DNA from 4 places in the Microbacterium sp. ZW T5_45 genome. Region 1 is predicted to be linked to each of the others. Evidence: predicted binding sites of a transcription regulator. Region 1 holds the regulator's gene; each other region holds the start of a gene.

The links. Region 1 encodes LexA, which represses DNA repair genes until DNA is damaged. Its sites were predicted from a motif close to TCGAACANNTGTTCGA; they were not measured.
Region 2: recA (recombinase RecA) is a predicted target of LexA. The motif match lies at 1,464-1,479, and genes of this name have one in related genera.
Region 3: ACI3KS_RS10065 (DUF222 domain-containing protein) is a predicted target of LexA. The motif match lies at 1,559-1,574, and genes of this name have one in related genera.
Region 4: ACI3KS_RS17585 (DUF222 domain-containing protein) is a predicted target of LexA. The motif match lies at 2,262-2,277, and genes of this name have one in related genera.

Annotation. Positions count from the first base shown of each region.
Region 1 is NZ_JBJDRJ010000020.1:27,846-31,814, reverse strand. Features, by position in the region: gene hisB (imidazoleglycerol-phosphate dehydratase HisB) at 1-38, opposite strand, end outside; gene ACI3KS_RS11675 (histidinol-phosphate transaminase) at 35-1,129, opposite strand; gene ACI3KS_RS11670 (LysM peptidoglycan-binding domain-containing protein) at 1,204-1,563, opposite strand; gene lexA (transcriptional repressor LexA) at 1,829-2,515, shown strand; gene ACI3KS_RS11660 (S9 family peptidase) at 2,565-3,969, shown strand, end outside.
Region 2 is NZ_JBJDRJ010000007.1:100,043-104,011, forward strand. Features, by position in the region: gene ACI3KS_RS05435 (regulatory protein RecX) at 1-147, opposite strand, end outside; gene recA (recombinase RecA) at 225-1,268, opposite strand; gene ACI3KS_RS05445 (DUF3046 domain-containing protein) at 1,531-1,755, opposite strand; gene ACI3KS_RS05450 (helix-turn-helix domain-containing protein) at 1,774-2,082, opposite strand; gene ACI3KS_RS05455 (CinA family protein) at 2,224-2,706, opposite strand; gene pgsA (CDP-diacylglycerol--glycerol-3-phosphate 3-phosphatidyltransferase) at 2,703-3,278, opposite strand; gene ACI3KS_RS05465 (DNA translocase FtsK) at 3,278-3,969, opposite strand, start outside.
Region 3 is NZ_JBJDRJ010000015.1:75,355-79,323, forward strand. Features, by position in the region: gene ACI3KS_RS10050 (alpha/beta hydrolase) at 1-261, shown strand, start outside; gene ACI3KS_RS10055 (hypothetical protein) at 434-739, shown strand; gene ACI3KS_RS10060 (hypothetical protein) at 736-1,428, shown strand; gene ACI3KS_RS10065 (DUF222 domain-containing protein) at 1,714-3,411, shown strand; gene ACI3KS_RS10070 (hypothetical protein) at 3,697-3,969, opposite strand, start outside.
Region 4 is NZ_JBJDRJ010000048.1:6,410-10,378, forward strand. Features, by position in the region: gene ACI3KS_RS17575 (ATP-binding cassette domain-containing protein) at 1-1,534, shown strand, start outside; gene ACI3KS_RS17580 (hypothetical protein) at 1,705-2,154, opposite strand; gene ACI3KS_RS17585 (DUF222 domain-containing protein) at 2,288-3,706, shown strand; gene ACI3KS_RS17590 (glutamate-1-semialdehyde 2,1-aminomutase) at 3,810-3,969, opposite strand, start outside.

The sequences.
Region 1 (3,969 bases):
CGAACGCGACGCGCGGTGCGGGGGGCGGTGGTGCTCATGACGCCGATCCTATCGATGCGAGGGCATCGAGGAACGCGGTGGTCTCGGCCTCGGTGCCCGCGGTGACGCGGAGGTGGCCGGGGATCCCGACGTCGCGGATGAGGACCCCGCGCTCGTAGAGCTGCTGCCACACCGCCTTGGGGTCGGACACCCCGCCGAACAGCACGAAGTTCGACCACGACTCGTGCGGCGTGTACCCCAGCGCCTCGAGCGTCGCGGTGATGCGGTCGCGCTGCTCCACGATCTCGTCGACCATTCCGAGCATCACGTCGGAGTTGCGCAGCGCCGCAACGGCGGCCGCCTGGGTGAGCGCACTCAGGTGGTAGGGAAGCCGCACGAGACGGAGCGCGTCGATGAAGACCGGATCCGCAGCGAGATACCCGACACGCGCCCCGGCGAAGGCGAAGGCCTTGCTCATCGTGCGCGACACCGCAAGGCGGGGGCGGCCGTCGAGCAGCGAGAGAGCAGACGGCGCATCGCGAGGGGCGAACTCCTGATACGCCTCGTCCACGACCACGATCCCGTGCGCGGCCTCGTACACGGCCTCGACCACGTCGAGCCCGAGAGGGGTGCCCGTGGGGTTGTTCGGAGAGCAGAGGAGGATGACGTCGGGGTCGGCCTCGCGCACCTGGGCGGCAGCCTCTTCCGGCGTGATGGTGTAGTACGGCTCACGCGTGCCGGCTATCCAGCGTGCGCCCGTCCCCTGAGCGATCAGCGGATACATGGAGTACGTGGGCGCGAATCCGAACGCCGTACGTCCCGGTCCGCCGAAAGCCTGCAGGATGTGCTGGAGGACCTCGTTCGAACCGTTGCCGGCCCAGATCCGATCGGCCGTCAAGCCGTGACCGAGATACTCCGCGAAACCCTCACGCAGCGTCGTGAACTCCCGGTCCGGGTAGCGGTTGACGTCTCTGATCGCGACGGCGATGTCATCGAGGATGTCGCTCGCGACGGCATCCGGAACCGGATGCGTGTTCTCGTTGACGTTGAGGGCGATGGGCAGCGGAACCTGCGGAGCCCCGTACGGGGTGAGTCCGCGCAGGTCGTCGCGGAGCGGAAGGTCGGCGAGAGAGACGGTCACCCTTCCCATGCTAGAACCCGTTGACGCAGCGGGTTCCCTCGGTGACGTCCGATGAACGGCCCAGGGGCGACAGAACGATGCCGTCAGTCCGAGTACGCGGCAGGAATGGCGATCTCGTCACCGATCTGCAGGGTGCCACCGTGGAGAGCATTGAGGCGCGTGATCTCGCCGATGACCTCGCGGGGGTCGGCCTGAGGTGCGACGGACTCGGCGATGGACCACAGCGTGTCGCCGGGCATGACCGTCACGGTCTCGAAGCTCGGAGTCGCGACCTGTTCGTTCGATGCGACGGCGTTGCCGCCGGACAGGGCGGCGATCGCGATCCCCGCCGCAAGAGGCACCGAAGCGAGAGCGAGCAGCACACGTCGACCGCGTGCCGTCAGCCGCAGGCGCGTAGCCGGACGAGCCGGGGTGACCGCTGCGGTGAAGGTGATGGTGCTCATGTCGTGCTCCCTCTGCTGAAGTTGGCGTAGCGTTCGCATCCGCGACTCGGCCGGGAGCCGTTGATGCGAAGCTACGTTCCGAAGATATCTTCGAGTTCGATTCCCTGTCAAGCATTCTTCGAAACCCGGGCCCCGGATTCTGCGACACGCTCGAACGGATATTCCAGGACCGACCGTTTCTCGGATACGGTTTCGATACGGACACCCCACCACGGGCCTCCGACATTCGATCCGCGGCACCGGATCCGCGTACTGAAGGAGCATGATGAGCGAGAACTCCGCACCGGCGAGCGATGTCCCGCGCACCCGTCGTCGGAAGAGCCTCAGCCCCAAGCAGATGGCGATCCTCGAGGTGATCCAGTCCTCGATCAGTCGGCACGGCTATCCGCCGAGCATGCGCGAGATCGGCGACGCCGTCGGCCTCAAGTCGCTCTCCAGCGTCACGCATCAGCTCGGACAGCTCGAACTCAGCGGCTACCTTCGGCGCGACCCGGGGAAGACCCGCGCGATGGAAGTGCTCATCGATCTTCCCGGCACGTCCGCTGAGAATCCGGCGGACGTCGCGACCCCCGTGGGCGATGCGGCCCTGGTGCCCCTGGTCGGGCGCATCGCCGCAGGCGTGCCGATCACCGCCGATCAGCAGGTCGAGGAGATCTTCCCGCTGCCGCGTCAGCTCGTTGGCAAGGGTGACCTGTTCATGCTGAAGGTCTCCGGCGAGTCGATGATCGACGCCGCCATCTGCGACGGCGACTGGGTCGTCGTCCGTTCCCAGCACAGTGCGGAAAACGGAGAGATCGTGGCCGCGATGCTCGACGGCGAGGCCACGGTCAAGGTGCTGCGTCGTCGCGACGGTCACACTTGGCTGCTCCCGCGGAACTCGGCGTTCGAGCCGATCCTGGGCGACGAAGCCGTCGTCCTCGGCAAGGTCGTGGCGGTGCTCCGCGCCGTCTGACGCCCCCGTCTCCGTCTGCCCCGCCGGCGGGTCGCTCTAGGCTCGAAGCATGTCGTCGCCGTTCGCTCTCTGGCCTTCTCCCGTCACCGCCGCATCGGTCGCGGCATCCACACCGCGGATCGATGGAGCGCGTTTCGTCGGCGACGAGATCTGGTGGGGCGAGTCCGTTCCCGCGGAAGGCGGACGGGTGACCGTGCGCAGCAGCGCGGGTTCGATGGTGCTGCCCGCACCATGGAGCGCACGTTCCCGGGTGCACGAGTACGGCGGAGGCGCCTGGACAGCCGACGACGAGGCGATCCTGTACTTCGTGGACGCACGCGATCAGCGTGTCCACCGCCTGGAACCGGGCCTCGCCCCGGTGCCACTGACCCCCGCCGGACCCGCTCACGGCGGACTACGGCTGCAGCAGGGACGACTCTTCGCCGTAAGAGAGGATCTGTCCACCGATCCCCATCTGCGGGCGCTCATCGAGATCCCCGTGGACGGGTCGGCGGCCGATCGGCCGGACCTGATCCGGACGATCTCGAGCGGCGCCGACTTCTACGCGCATCCGTCGCTCTCCCCCGACGGGACGCGCGTCGCGTGGGTGCAGTGGAGCGGTCGACGGATGCCGTGGGACGAGGCGCACCTGCACGTGCGCGCATTCGACGGCGGCGAGACCGTTGTGCCGTCGCGAGCGGCTCTTCAGCCCGAGTGGACCGGCGATGACGAGCTCGTGTTCTCGGATGACCCGGAGGGCCGCTGGTCGTTGCGGCGCGTTCCGGTCGACGGCGTCGCGACGATGGGCGATCCGCTCATCATCGCCCCCGCCGATGCCGACATCGGCTACGGGCTCTGGGTTCTCGGCAACCGGTGGTTCCAGCCGCTCGACGAAGGTCGCATCGTCGCCGTCCGCACCGAGGGGCGCGATCAGGTCGTCGTCATCGATGCCGACGGAGGCGCGCGCCCGGTGCACGTCCCCGCCGACGGCCATGTCAGCGTCGATGACGCATCCGGATCCCTGGTTCTGCTCAGCGGCAACGGCTCGACCGTGACCCCCGGAGTATGGCTGCTGGACGCGGACACGGGTGTCGCGACGACCGTCACGGGCGGAGAGGCGGTCGACGCCGCTTGGATGCCCGCCGCGAAACCGCTCGTCGTCGACGGTCGACACGGCCCGGTGCACGCCTTCGCCTACGAGCCCGCCAATCCCGAGGTCAACGCGCCGTCCCTCGGACCCGCTCCCTACATCGTCCTGGTGCACGGCGGTCCCACCGCGCACGTGACGGGTGCGGCGTCGTCCGCGATCGCGTTCTACACGAGCCGCGGCATCGGCGTGCTGGACGTGAACTACGGCGGATCCACCGGGTACGGACGCGACTATCGTGATCGGCTTCGCGGCGGATGGGGAGTGGTCGATGTCGACGATGTCATCGCGGCGGCCCGCGGACTCGTCGATGCAGGACTCGCGCACC
Region 2 (3,969 bases), on a different contig from region 1:
GGCCCCTACGGCATCGTCCTCTACGGCGTCGTCCTCTGGGGGGTTATCCCCTACGGCATCGTCGCTGAACGCGTCCGCGCGCGTCGCGGGCTGCTTCGCTGCTCCGAAGAGCGGGATGATCGGGGCGACATGATCGGACTCTTGCACTGTTCCACTCCTCCGGGAGATGACAGCGGCCGTCCGCGAGAGAGCGAGCTCTCACGGACGGCCGCGATGGATCATTGTCAGGCCGGGCGGCGCTCGGCGAGCTCGTCGGCCGGAGCGTCACTGGCCCCGGCGATGCCGAGCTTCTGCTTGATCTGCGTCTCGATCGCGAGCGCGATGTCGGGGTTCTTGATCAGGAAGTTGCGGGCGTTCTCCTTGCCCTGTCCGAGCTGGTCACCGTCGTACGTGTACCAGGATCCGGACTTCTTGACGATGCCGTGGTCGACTCCGAAGTCGATCAGGCTGCCCTCGCGGGAGATGCCGATGCCGTAGAGGATGTCGAACTCGGCCTGCTTGAACGGCGGAGCCATCTTGTTCTTGACGACCTTGACGCGGGTGCGGTTTCCCACGGCCTCGGTGCCGTCCTTGAGCGTCTCGATGCGACGGATGTCCAGTCGCACGGAGGCGTAGAACTTGAGAGCCTTACCACCGGCGGTCGTCTCGGGCGAGCCGAAGAAGACGCCGATCTTCTCACGCAACTGGTTGATGAAGATCGCCGTGGTCTTGGTCTGGTTCAAGCCACCCGTGAGCTTTCGGAGCGCCTGCGACATCAGTCGCGCCTGAAGACCGACGTGCGAATCGCCCATCTCGCCTTCGATCTCGGCACGGGGCACGAGTGCTGCGACCGAGTCGATCACGACGAGGTCGATCGCCCCCGAACGGATCAGCATGTCGGCGATCTCGAGCGCCTGCTCACCCGTGTCGGGCTGCGACACGAGCAGCTGGTCGATGTCGACACCCAGCTTCGCCGCGTAGTCGGGGTCGAGCGCGTGCTCGGCGTCGACGAAGGCGGCGATGCCGCCGGCACGCTGGACGTTCGCGATGGCGTGGAGCGTGAGAGTCGTCTTACCCGACGACTCCGGACCGTAGATCTCGATGATGCGACCCCGCGGCAGTCCGCCGACGCCGAGAGCGACGTCGAGGGCGATGGAACCGGTGGGGATGACCTCGACCGGTGCACGCTCGTCGCTGCCCAGTCGCATGACCGAGCCCTTCCCGAACTGGCGGTCGATCTGGGCGAGGGCCGACTCGAGGGCCTTCTCGCGGTCTGCGGTTGAGGGCATGATGTGTTCCTTCTGCTCGCGTGATGCCGCCTGTAGGCTGTCGCGGCCTCCCCCGGTTGGGGTGACTCTCCGACAAGGCGTATGACTCGGTGGCCATGTCTTCACCGTAGGCGGGGCCTCCGACATTGCATCGGAGATCCCGGAAACGGTGAAGAAGCACGTCTCCGAACCAGTTGTGCAGAACACTACGCCTCATCGAACACATCTTCGACATTGGCGATGCAACGGCGTGTCGCAGTCACGCACGACTCGAACACCGGGTTCAGCCTCGACGGGGCTCCAACCGGCCTGCTCCGTGGCGTCGCTCGAGCGGCACGTCCGCCGCCGCGCACAGCGCGAGCCAGATCTCTCGCGGCGGGACCCCGTCGTCAAGCGCCTGCGACGCCGTCCTCCCGGACAGCGTCGCGAGCACGAGGTCGTTCACGAGGGACGACGCACGTCCATCGAACTCCGCGTCGACGGCGCGCAGGAACTCACTACGGCGCATGAGAACCGGAAGACCCGGTCAGCGCAACGAGAGCTGCGGCTCGATCGACGCGACCAGCTCGTCAGGAACGACGTCCGGGAAGACCTGGAGGCCCTCGAGAACCGAGATGCGGTCGCCGACCTCGCGCATGATGGTCGAGATCGGCACGTCGAGAGCGTCCGCGACGGACGCGAGGATCTCGCTCGACGCCTCTTTCTGACCACGCTCGACCTCGCTGAGATAGCCGAGTGCGACCGATGCCTTACTGGCGACCTGGCGCAGAGTGCGCCCCTTCTGGAGACGGAAGTCCCTCAGCACGTCGCCGATCTCCTGTCGTACGAGAATCATCGGAACCTCCTCCCAATCCGGATCGTCGAGCCACGGCCCGACGGGAACGCCAGTCTAATACGACCAACTGCCACAGAATCTACCTTTTCACTCTGTGCTTTGAATGTGAGCACATCCATATCAACCCGCTCCCGGCTCCGGCTATTCCGCGAGCACCGAGAGCAGCGTGCCGAGGGCGGCCGCCGCAGCGTGTCGGCGCACGTCCGCGCGGTCGCCGGCGAAGAGGAACGCACGCGAGACGATCCGATCGGGCGTCGCGACGCCCACGTGGACGGTGCCGACCGGCTGTCCGTCCGGCGAGTCCGGCCCGGCGATCCCGGTGGTCGACAGTCCGACGTCAGCGGCGCGTCCGTCCACTGCCACTGCTGCGCGCACTCCCCCGGCCATCTGCGCGGCGACCTCGGGGTGCACGGGCCCGAATTCCTCGAGAAGCCCGGCGTCGACGCCTAGCAGAGTGTGCTTGACGGGCGTGGCGTATGCGACGACCCCGCCGAGGAGAACCGCAGAGGCGCCGGGAACCGAGACGAACTCCGCGCAGACTGCACCTCCGGTGAGCGACTCGGCGATGCCGAGCGTCCAGTCGCGCTGCACGAGCAGCTCGCGGACGTCCGACGCGGTGGTCATGCCCGAGTTCGGGATCCGCGAACCTGCGCGACGATGTAGTCGACGCCGCTCACGACCGTGAGGACGAGGACCGCCACCATCAGGACTGCAGTGACGATCGTCCACGCGGGGAGGCCGATGACGACGTGCAGCGGAAGCAGAGCCCACGACAGCGCGACGCCCTGCACTGCGGTCTTGAGCTTGCCCATCCACGCGGCGGCGACGACATGCTCGTTCACGATCATGAGACGATGCACGGTGATCCCCCACTCGCGCACGAGGATCACCGCGACGATCCACCACTGCACTTCACCGAGGATCGCGAGACCGATGAAACCCGCGCCGGTGAGGAGCTTGTCTGCTATCGGGTCCCACAGCTTGCCGAAGTCGCTGACGATGTCGAACCGTCGAGCGAGGTAGCCGTCGACCCAGTCCGTCGATATCGCGACGATGAACAGGGCGGCGGCCGCCCAGCGGATGCCGAGACCGTCGTCGCCGTACGTGCCGCCGACGAGCAACAGCACGAAGAAGATCACTGCCAGCGGGATCCGCGCCACGGTGATCGCGTTGGGGAGCTGCCGGGGAATGCCCATCAGTCGCGCCCCGTCAGGCCCCAGGCGTCGTCATCGCCCTCGGCCTCGACGACCGGGAGCCCGTCGAACTGCGCCTCGATGGGGTCGCGCTCGGCGACGGCATCCACCTGCATCGCCGACGGCGCCGGCGAAGCGGCAGGCGATGCCTGCGGAACGTCCTCACCGCGCAGCTTCGCCAGCACCTGAGGGAGCTGCTCCGCCGTGGCCAGCACGTCCCGCGCCTTGGACCCCTCGGACGGACCGACGATCTCGCGGGACTCGAGCAGATCCATGAGGCGGCCGGCCTTCGCGAAGCCGACCCGGAGCTTGCGCTGCAGCATCGAGGTCGAGCCGAACTGCGACGACACGATGAGTTCGGCCGCCGCGAGCAGCAACTCGAGATCGTCGCCGATGTCCTCGTCGACCTCTTTCTTCTTCGCCGGATCCATCGCCTCCTGCACGTCGGAGCGGTATTCCGGCCGGGCCTGACGGGTCACGTGCTTGACGACGGCCTCGATCTCCTTCTCGTCGACCCATGCACCCTGCAGCCGGAACGGCTTCGACGTGCCCATCGGCGAGAAGAGCGCATCGCCCTGGCCGATGAGCTTGTCAGCTCCCGGTGAGTCCAGGATGACGCGACTGTCGGTGACGCTCGTCACGGCGAACGCGAGTCGCGAGGGCACGTTGGCCTTGATCAGGCCCGTGACCACGT
Region 3 (3,969 bases), on a different contig from region 1:
GTGTCGGTCTACGCGGCGCCGGCGCGCAACACCGACTTCACGAACCTGCCGCCCGCGTTCATCGACGCCGGCAGCGCCGAGGTGTTCCGCGACGAGGACGTCGCGTACGCGACGAAGCTGTGGGAGGCGGGTGTCCAGGCCGAACTGCACGTGTTCGCGGGCGGCTTCCACGGGTTCGACAGCTTCGCGCCGCACGCCGCGGTGTCGCAGGCGATGCTCGCGGCGCGCGACAGCTGGGTGAACCGCCTCCTCGGCGCCTGAGACCTGCTCACCAGCTGGGACCGGGGCGCCTGGCTTCCCGCTCGGATGCGCCCGGGCCGGCGCTTCTCGCCGAACCCGCGTTCGGATGCCGGGGCCCGCGCCACCGGCATCCGAACGGCCGTCCCCAGGTGGGAGCGGCGTAGGGTGGAATCCCCGCGCGATGGAGCCCGATATGCAAGACCTGCTGGGGCGGCTCACCGCCCTCGACCCCGACGCGAGCGAGACCCTCAAGGTAGTCTCCTACTTCGATGCGCTGGTCGCTCGCTCGGTGGGCGTCGAGAGCATGCTGCGCGGAGCCGCGGTCCTCAGCGGCACGACGGTCGGACACCGTGACGGGCGGCAGGTCGTGCGCTGCGTGCAGACGGCGTGCGCATCGACCCGGGACCTGTCGACGATGCGTGGCCGCTCAGAGAGAGCGGACCGGATGCTGTGGCGTGGATCGAGCGCGACGGGGATCCTCACAGCAACGATGCGATGATCCTCGAACGCCTCTGCCTCTCGCTCGGGATCGTCAGGGCGAGGCGGACGATCGGCCAGGAGAGCGCCGTCGAGCTGGCGATCAGCTCCTATGCGAGCGCGGACGAGCGAGGCGGTGCGGCGAGCCGATTGCGCCTCGACGGTGGAGCGATGAGAGTCGTCGCGTCCCCGCCCGATCCGGCGCCGCTGCCGCAGCATCCGTCGGCCATCGTCGCCACTCGGCATGGTCTGAATCGCGCCACGATCGTGCGTGCCGAGGTCGACCCCGCGACGGCGTGGCGCGAGGGCGGTGCACCGCGTCTCGGCGTCGGACTCGTCGCGGCGGGAGACGGCCTGCCGGCGTCGTGGACGGCAGCGCTCGTTGCGGTTCGCCTGACGACGGACGATGAGCCGGTGATCGACGCAGCGAGCCTGGGCGCGGCCCTGCTGGTCGCGGAGGCGGCGGAGTCGGGCGGAGGGCATCCGGATGCGGCGGCGCTGGCCCGCCTCGACTCCCGGAGCGTGGAACTGCTGGATGCGGTGGCCGACGAGCGGAGCGTTCGTGCGGCGTCGGTCCGCCTCGGCAGGCACCATTCGAGTGTTCAGGAGCGGCTCACCGCCCTCATCGGCGTGCTCGGTTACGACCCGAGGACGCCGCGGGGGCATACTCGGTACGCCTTGGCGCGGATGCTCCTCACTCTCGGCGGCTGAGGGCTGTCGTCGAGGGAGTGTTCGGTGGTGGGTCTTGTCGCGTGTTCGGGGTCTCGCTCGTTCGGGAAGAGATCTCGCGTTCGGGAGGAGACGTCGCGTTCGGGCGGAGGAATCGGGTGGGTTTCTCCTCCCGATCGTGTGTTCTCCTCCCGTGTGTGTTCTCCTCTCGTGTACCTGTGTGTCGCTCAGCGGGGGCGTCGCGCTCTATCCCGGTATTTCGGTTTTGGATGTTGATCTGGGGATTCTCGGGACGGGAATGTCGGTGGCCCGGTGTTCACTAGGGGTATGAACCCGATCACGGATGCTGCTCTCGGCAAGGCTGTTGATGGCCTGCGTGAGGTGCTGTCCGGGGATGTTCTGGCGGGGCTGTCGGATGAGGACCGCGCGGTCGTGTTGCGGCGGTTGGGGGAGATCGGCCGGTTGACGGATGCGGTGACGGTCGAGGCCGTCGCGTGTGCGGATGTGGAGTTCGGGCACCGGTTCGGATGCGCGGGGATGAATGAGTTGTTGCAGCGGGCGTTGTTGACGGATGCCGCGGCAGCGGGGAAGACGATCCGGGTCGCGGCCGCAGTGCGGCGGGATCTGAGCTTGTCGTCGGGGGATCGTCTTCCGGCGAAGTGGCCGCTGCTGCGGGAGGTGCTGTTGGACGGGGTGATCGGGGTGGCGGGGTTTCTCGCGGCGATCGGCCCGTTGGAGGCGATCCAGGACAGGTTGCGTCCGGAGGACCGGTTGGCGGCGGATGAGCTGTTGGCGGGGTTCGCACGCGGGCACCGGGACGCTGGGGATACGGACGTGGATGCTGACGGCGAGACCGGTGGCGACGGTGGTGCGGGTGCCGAAAGGGACGGCAGCGATCGAGACGGCGCTGATGCGGCGTCGGCGGCGTCGGATGGCGCGGGGCGGGGTGTTCGTCAGGGTCCGCCGGCGACGCCGGGGGAGTTGCGCAACGCTGCCCAGTATCTCGCGGCGGTGTTGGACCCGGATGGGGCGGAGCCGAAGGACAGGGATGCGTCGTCGCGGCGGTTCGTGAGGATCGGGGCCGCGAAGAACGGCCTCCACTCCATCACCGGGAACCTGCTGCCGGAGGTCGCCGCACAGTTGCAGTTGATCTTCGACGCGTACAACAACCCGAAAGTCGGCGGCGCGCCCGTGCCCGCTGGTGTGCACTTCGCGCCGTCCGACGGGGGATGCATCGAGGGGGAAACCGCGATCGGGAACGCCGGACGTGAGGATTCCACCGGCGGCGAGGCTGCCTGCGACGGGGCCGCGTGCGGCGAGGCCGCGTGTGACGGGGCGGTCTGCGACGGGTGCCGCTCGTGCGCCGGTCCGATGCCGGACGCAGCCCGGATGGATAACCGTGATGCGGGGATGAAGCGACATGACGCTCTCGCTGCCGCGCTGGGAATCGCGGCCCGGCATGAGGACACCCCGTCTCTGGGTGGGGCGTCGCCGACGCTCGTGGTGCACGTGAACGTGTCGGACCTGGCGACAGGTTCCGGGTGGGCGCGGATCCCGGGTGCTCCGGGAACGGACAACGGGTCCCTCGCCCACGTCCCGGTCTCTGTTGCGACGCACACCGCCTGCACCGGGGCGATCCAGCGGGTGCTGATGGATGAGGGTCGGATCGTGGGAATCAGTGTCACCGACCGGATCTTCACGGTCCACCAACGCCGGGCGATCATCCTCCGGGATAAGGAGTGTCTGATCCCGGGGTGTCATGTGCCGGCGTCGTGGTGCGAGATCCACCATGTGACCGAGCATGCTCGGGGTGGGCCGACGCATACGGACAACGGGGTCCCGTTGTGCTGGTGGCATCACCGGTCGTTGGACACGTCGGGGTGGGAGATCCGCATGAACCATGGGGTGCCCGAGATCCGGGGTCCGGGCTGGTGGGACCCCGCCCGCAGATGGCGCACCCCACGACCCATCCTCCAACCCACCGAACCGGCAGCACATGCCGCCAGTACTGCACGAGCGGGCTGACATCGACACGCTCCACGGTGACCGTCTCCGAGACCCTGAGTCTCGGTATCGATCTGGGCCTGGGCCTGGGCCTGGGCCTGGGCCTGGGCCTGGGCCTGGGCCTGGGACTGGGACTGGGCCTGGGACTGGGACTGTGGGACTGGGCCCTCGAGGTGCGTCCTTCGGATACTCGCTCTCCGAGCGCTGCACCTGGCCCGCGACCTGCAGAGGACCCGCGAATCGCACAGGACCCGCGAATCGCAGAGCACCCGCGACCCGCACACGACCCGCGAATCGCAACAGCCCTCAGTAGTAGCCCGGGTACTCCTCGAGCTTCTTCTCGTACGCCTCGCGATCGTCGTCGCTCAGCACCGCGTTCGCCATCACGAACAGCTGCAGACCTTCGAGCGGCTCGCCGGTCCGCGCGCTCTGCGCCTCGCGCGCGGTGCGCTCGCTCCCCGTCGGATCCTGCGACAGATCGGTCATCGTCGCATAGAAGCGCATCGGACCGTCATAGGCGGAGGTGACCGACTCCCACGAGTGCTGCGTGCGCGGATCCTCGCTGCCGTAGAGCTTCGC
Region 4 (3,969 bases), on a different contig from region 1:
CGCGGTCGTGGTGGACGCCGCCGACCGCGGAGCACTGACCACGGCACTTTCGACCGCCGGTTTCGAGATCGAGGTGCTGCGGTCCGGCCTCACGGTGCGGGGCGGGGACGCCAAGACCGTCGGGGCTGTCGCCGCGGCCGCGGGAATCGCGCTGAGCACGCTCGTGCAGCGCGGACCGACCCTCGAGGACGTCTTCATCGACCTCGTGCGCAACGGCCGTTTCGAGCCCCGCGCGGAGATCGCGGTGTCGCCGGTCGTGCCTGAGACGGTCGTGCCTGAGCCGGTCGTGGCGGACGGATCCGTTTCGGCGGAAGCATCGGATGCGGACCCGGATGCCGTCGAGGGTGAGGCCGACGACGCCACGCATGCCATCGCAGTGATCCCTGTGGACGCTGCGACTGCCGAGGCGTCGGAGAACTCGGGCGAGTCGGCCGAGACCGAGACGATCGACGATCTCGATGAGCCGATCGCTCAGTCGGGACCCTCGTTCGACGACATCCTCTTCGGTGCGGGCTCCACCACCGCTGAGGAGCCCTCCATCTTCGACGAGCTCTCGGACGATGCCGAGAGCGCTGAGGCTTCGGAGGACACCGCGGCGGAACCCGTGCCGACGTCGACCGGCGAGACGGCTGCGCTGCGCTCGCGCCGCAGTTGGGCGGCGGCAGCCGCCGAGCACGCCGAGCCTTCGGATGATGCGGCCGCCGACGCTTCGGATGCCGACCCGATCGATCGCTCTGGAGACGATGAGGCCGCGGATGCCGTCGACTCGGGCGACGTCGATTCGGCCGGTGTCGATTCGGCGGCTGCGGAGGGCGCTGGAATCGATGAGGCCGGCGACGGCGAGGACGACGAGGCCGGCCAGGACGAGGATCCGCGTTCCGCGGCCGTGAGCTCGATGCTGGCCGCAGCCGCGCGCGCGTACTACGAGGATGAGCCGCAGTCGTATCCGCTGAGCGACGCGGACGCGGCGAGTTCGGACCAGGCGGGTGCGGAGTCTGCGGACGGCGATGCCGCAACTTCCGACCCCGACCCCGACCCCGACTCCGACTCCGACTCCGACTCCGACTCCGACTCCGACTCCGAAGAGACTGGCTCGGGTTCCGACTCCGATGCCAACCCTGACGCCGACTCCGACTTTGCGGAGAGCGAGGCTCACGAGTCCGGCTCCGATGAACAGGATGCTGCGGAAGACGGATCCGACGACCACGGAGCGCCGTGGGCGGTCGCGAGCACGGGTGTCGTCGACTCCGTCCCCGAGACGAGCGGCTCGGAAGAGTCCGAGGACGATGCAACGGCTGCGGATGCGCAGCCCCATGACGAAGAGCTCGAGGGCGCGGAGCACGAGGACTCTGAGCACGAGGGCTCCGAGCACGAGGGCTCCGAGCACGAGGGCTCCGAGCACGAGGGCTCCGAGCACGAGGGCTCCGAGCACGAGGGCTCCGAGCACGAGGGCTCCGAGCACGAGGGCTCCGACCACAGCGAGGGCGACGACGCCGAGCAGACCAGCCACGGCGATGAGCACCACCACGGCTGATCACGCCTAGGACTGACGAGGACCCCGCCGCGCGATCCCGCGTGGCGGGGTCTTCGTCTTCCGCGCATAATCGCGACGACGACACCCGGGTGCCGGGCCCCTGGCGTCGAACGCACCCCTCCGCGGCAGCATCCGAATCCGAGCCGTGCCGCTTGGCGTGCGCAGCCGGCTCAGGCGGGTCGCGGCCGGATCACCGGACGGCGACTCCCCTTGGATACCGGGATGGGTGAGGTGGCGACGATCTCCTCGACGTCGGCCGGTTCATCCGAGACGTCGAGTCTCAGCGCCTGGGTGAGCGCGAGTCCGTGCTTCGTCGTGAGGATAAGCCGCCGGAACTCATCGTCGCCCTCGAGGTCGATGACGACGCTCGGACGGTGTCGGCGGATCAGGACGAAGTCCAGACTTCCCGCAGCCTTCCACGATCCCGCGGCGAGGATACCGGGGATGTGCGTCCCCGGGTTGGGGACGCCTCTGAGCCAGGTCCAGGCATCGTCGGTGAGCTGCACCTTCGCGATGGTGTCACGCGCGATGCGGATGTTCTCACGGCGGAAGGTCGAGACGCGCTCGAGCGGCGAGAGCACGACCTCGAGCTGCGTCTGATCCAGCAGCAACGTCACCATGTGACCAGTCTGCCAGCGGCACCCCTCCAGTTGTCTGGTCGCAGTTCACAGGAACGCAACGATCCCTTGTCGTGTTCATGCATTTCCTTCTCCCCCTCTTCCCAGTTTCGAATATTTGTACTATACTCGATCCATGGACATCGGCGACGAACTCGACCAGCGACGGGCTCTGCTCGACGCGTGGGTCGACACACGTCGACGGATCGCCCTGCTCGAAGCGGAGTCATCCGCCCTGCTCGCCGAGCGCATCCGGCTCCGCGACCGCGACACCAAGGGCAACTCCTTCCACCGTGACGCGATCCACCGGTCCATGGTCGCCGAGTACTCCGCCGCCGGTCGCATCCCGCAGGGCACCGCCGACCGCGCCTTCGCCGACGCGTACTTCATCGAGAACCACTACCCCCTGGTCCGAGATGCACTTCACCGCGGCGACATCACGGCAGCGCACGCACGCGAGATCGTCGGGGCGGGCTCGGTCGTGCGCGAGGCGATCGCTGCGCGAGCAGTCGAGCCCGAGACGCAGACCGTCTTCGAGACCGCCAGCATCGTCGTCGCCGAGAACGACACCCCGGCTCGAACCCGGGCGTACGCTCGCTCCATCGCCGCCGCGCTGGCCGGCGAGACGGTCGTCGAGCGTCAGCGCCGTGCGGCATCTGAGCGGACGGTGACGGTCCGCCCCGCCGACGACGGGCTGGCGCTGCTGCAGGTCGTGCTCCCCGAGCACCTGGCCGCAGCGATCTTCGACCGGTTGACTCAGATGGCGAACGAGGTGATCCGCACCCGCGACGACCGGGATCCTTGCCTGGATCCCGATGTGATCGACGTGGGCGCCGATCCGATCTACCCCGGCTCGCTGGATCCGAGCGACCCCGCCCTCGACGACTTCGTCATCTTCGGCCACGGCGACACATTCACGAGCGATCCACTCGTCGATCCGTCGTCAGCCGACATCGAGCACGTGGCGGGCGACGAACGGACTCTCGACCAGGTGCGCGCCGACCTGCTCACGGATCTGCTGCTCGGCTCCGATCCCGGTGCGGTGCACGGATCCGGTCTCGAGAACATCCGCGGGCGGGTGCAGGTGACGGTCGCGGGTTCCACGCTCGCGGGCGACGACGATCGCCCTGCCGAGCACGACGGCAAGGGACCGATCGATCCCGATGTCGCCCGCGACCTGGCGAGATGCACCACGAGCTGGTCGCGGCTCTTCCTCGACCACACCGGAATGATCACGGCGACCGACTCGTATGCACCGACCGAGGGCATGCGCCGGTTCCTCCGAGCGCGCGACCCGCATTGCCGATTCCCGGGATGCCGGATGCCGGTGCACAGGTGTCAGTTCGACCACAACCACGACCACGCGAAGGGCGGGGCGACCAGCCTCGACAACCTCAGCGCGTTCTGCGCCGGGCATCATCTGCTGAAGCATCCGGACATGGACGACGGCTCGAGGTGGACCGCCCGCCAGATCCCCGGCGGCGACATCGAATGGACGAGCCCACTGGGCCGCGTCTACACGGACCCGCCGCCGCGACGAGTGATGTTCGTCTGACCCGAGCTCTCCGGTGTGGTCGGGTGAGACGGTGGCGCGTCAGAACAGCGCTGGGGCTCGCGGCCCCAGATCCCACACCGACCTCGGCTCGGCCCCGACCCACTCAGCTCTGCGCACCCGCCGCAGCGCGAGAAGCCGCGGGCAGAGCCTCTTCGATGCGCGAAAGCTCCTCGTCCCCGTGTGCGGCGGTGAGGAACCAGGCCTCGAAGACGCTCGGCGGCAGAGCCACACCCTGCTCGCGCATGGAGTGGAAGAACGGCGCA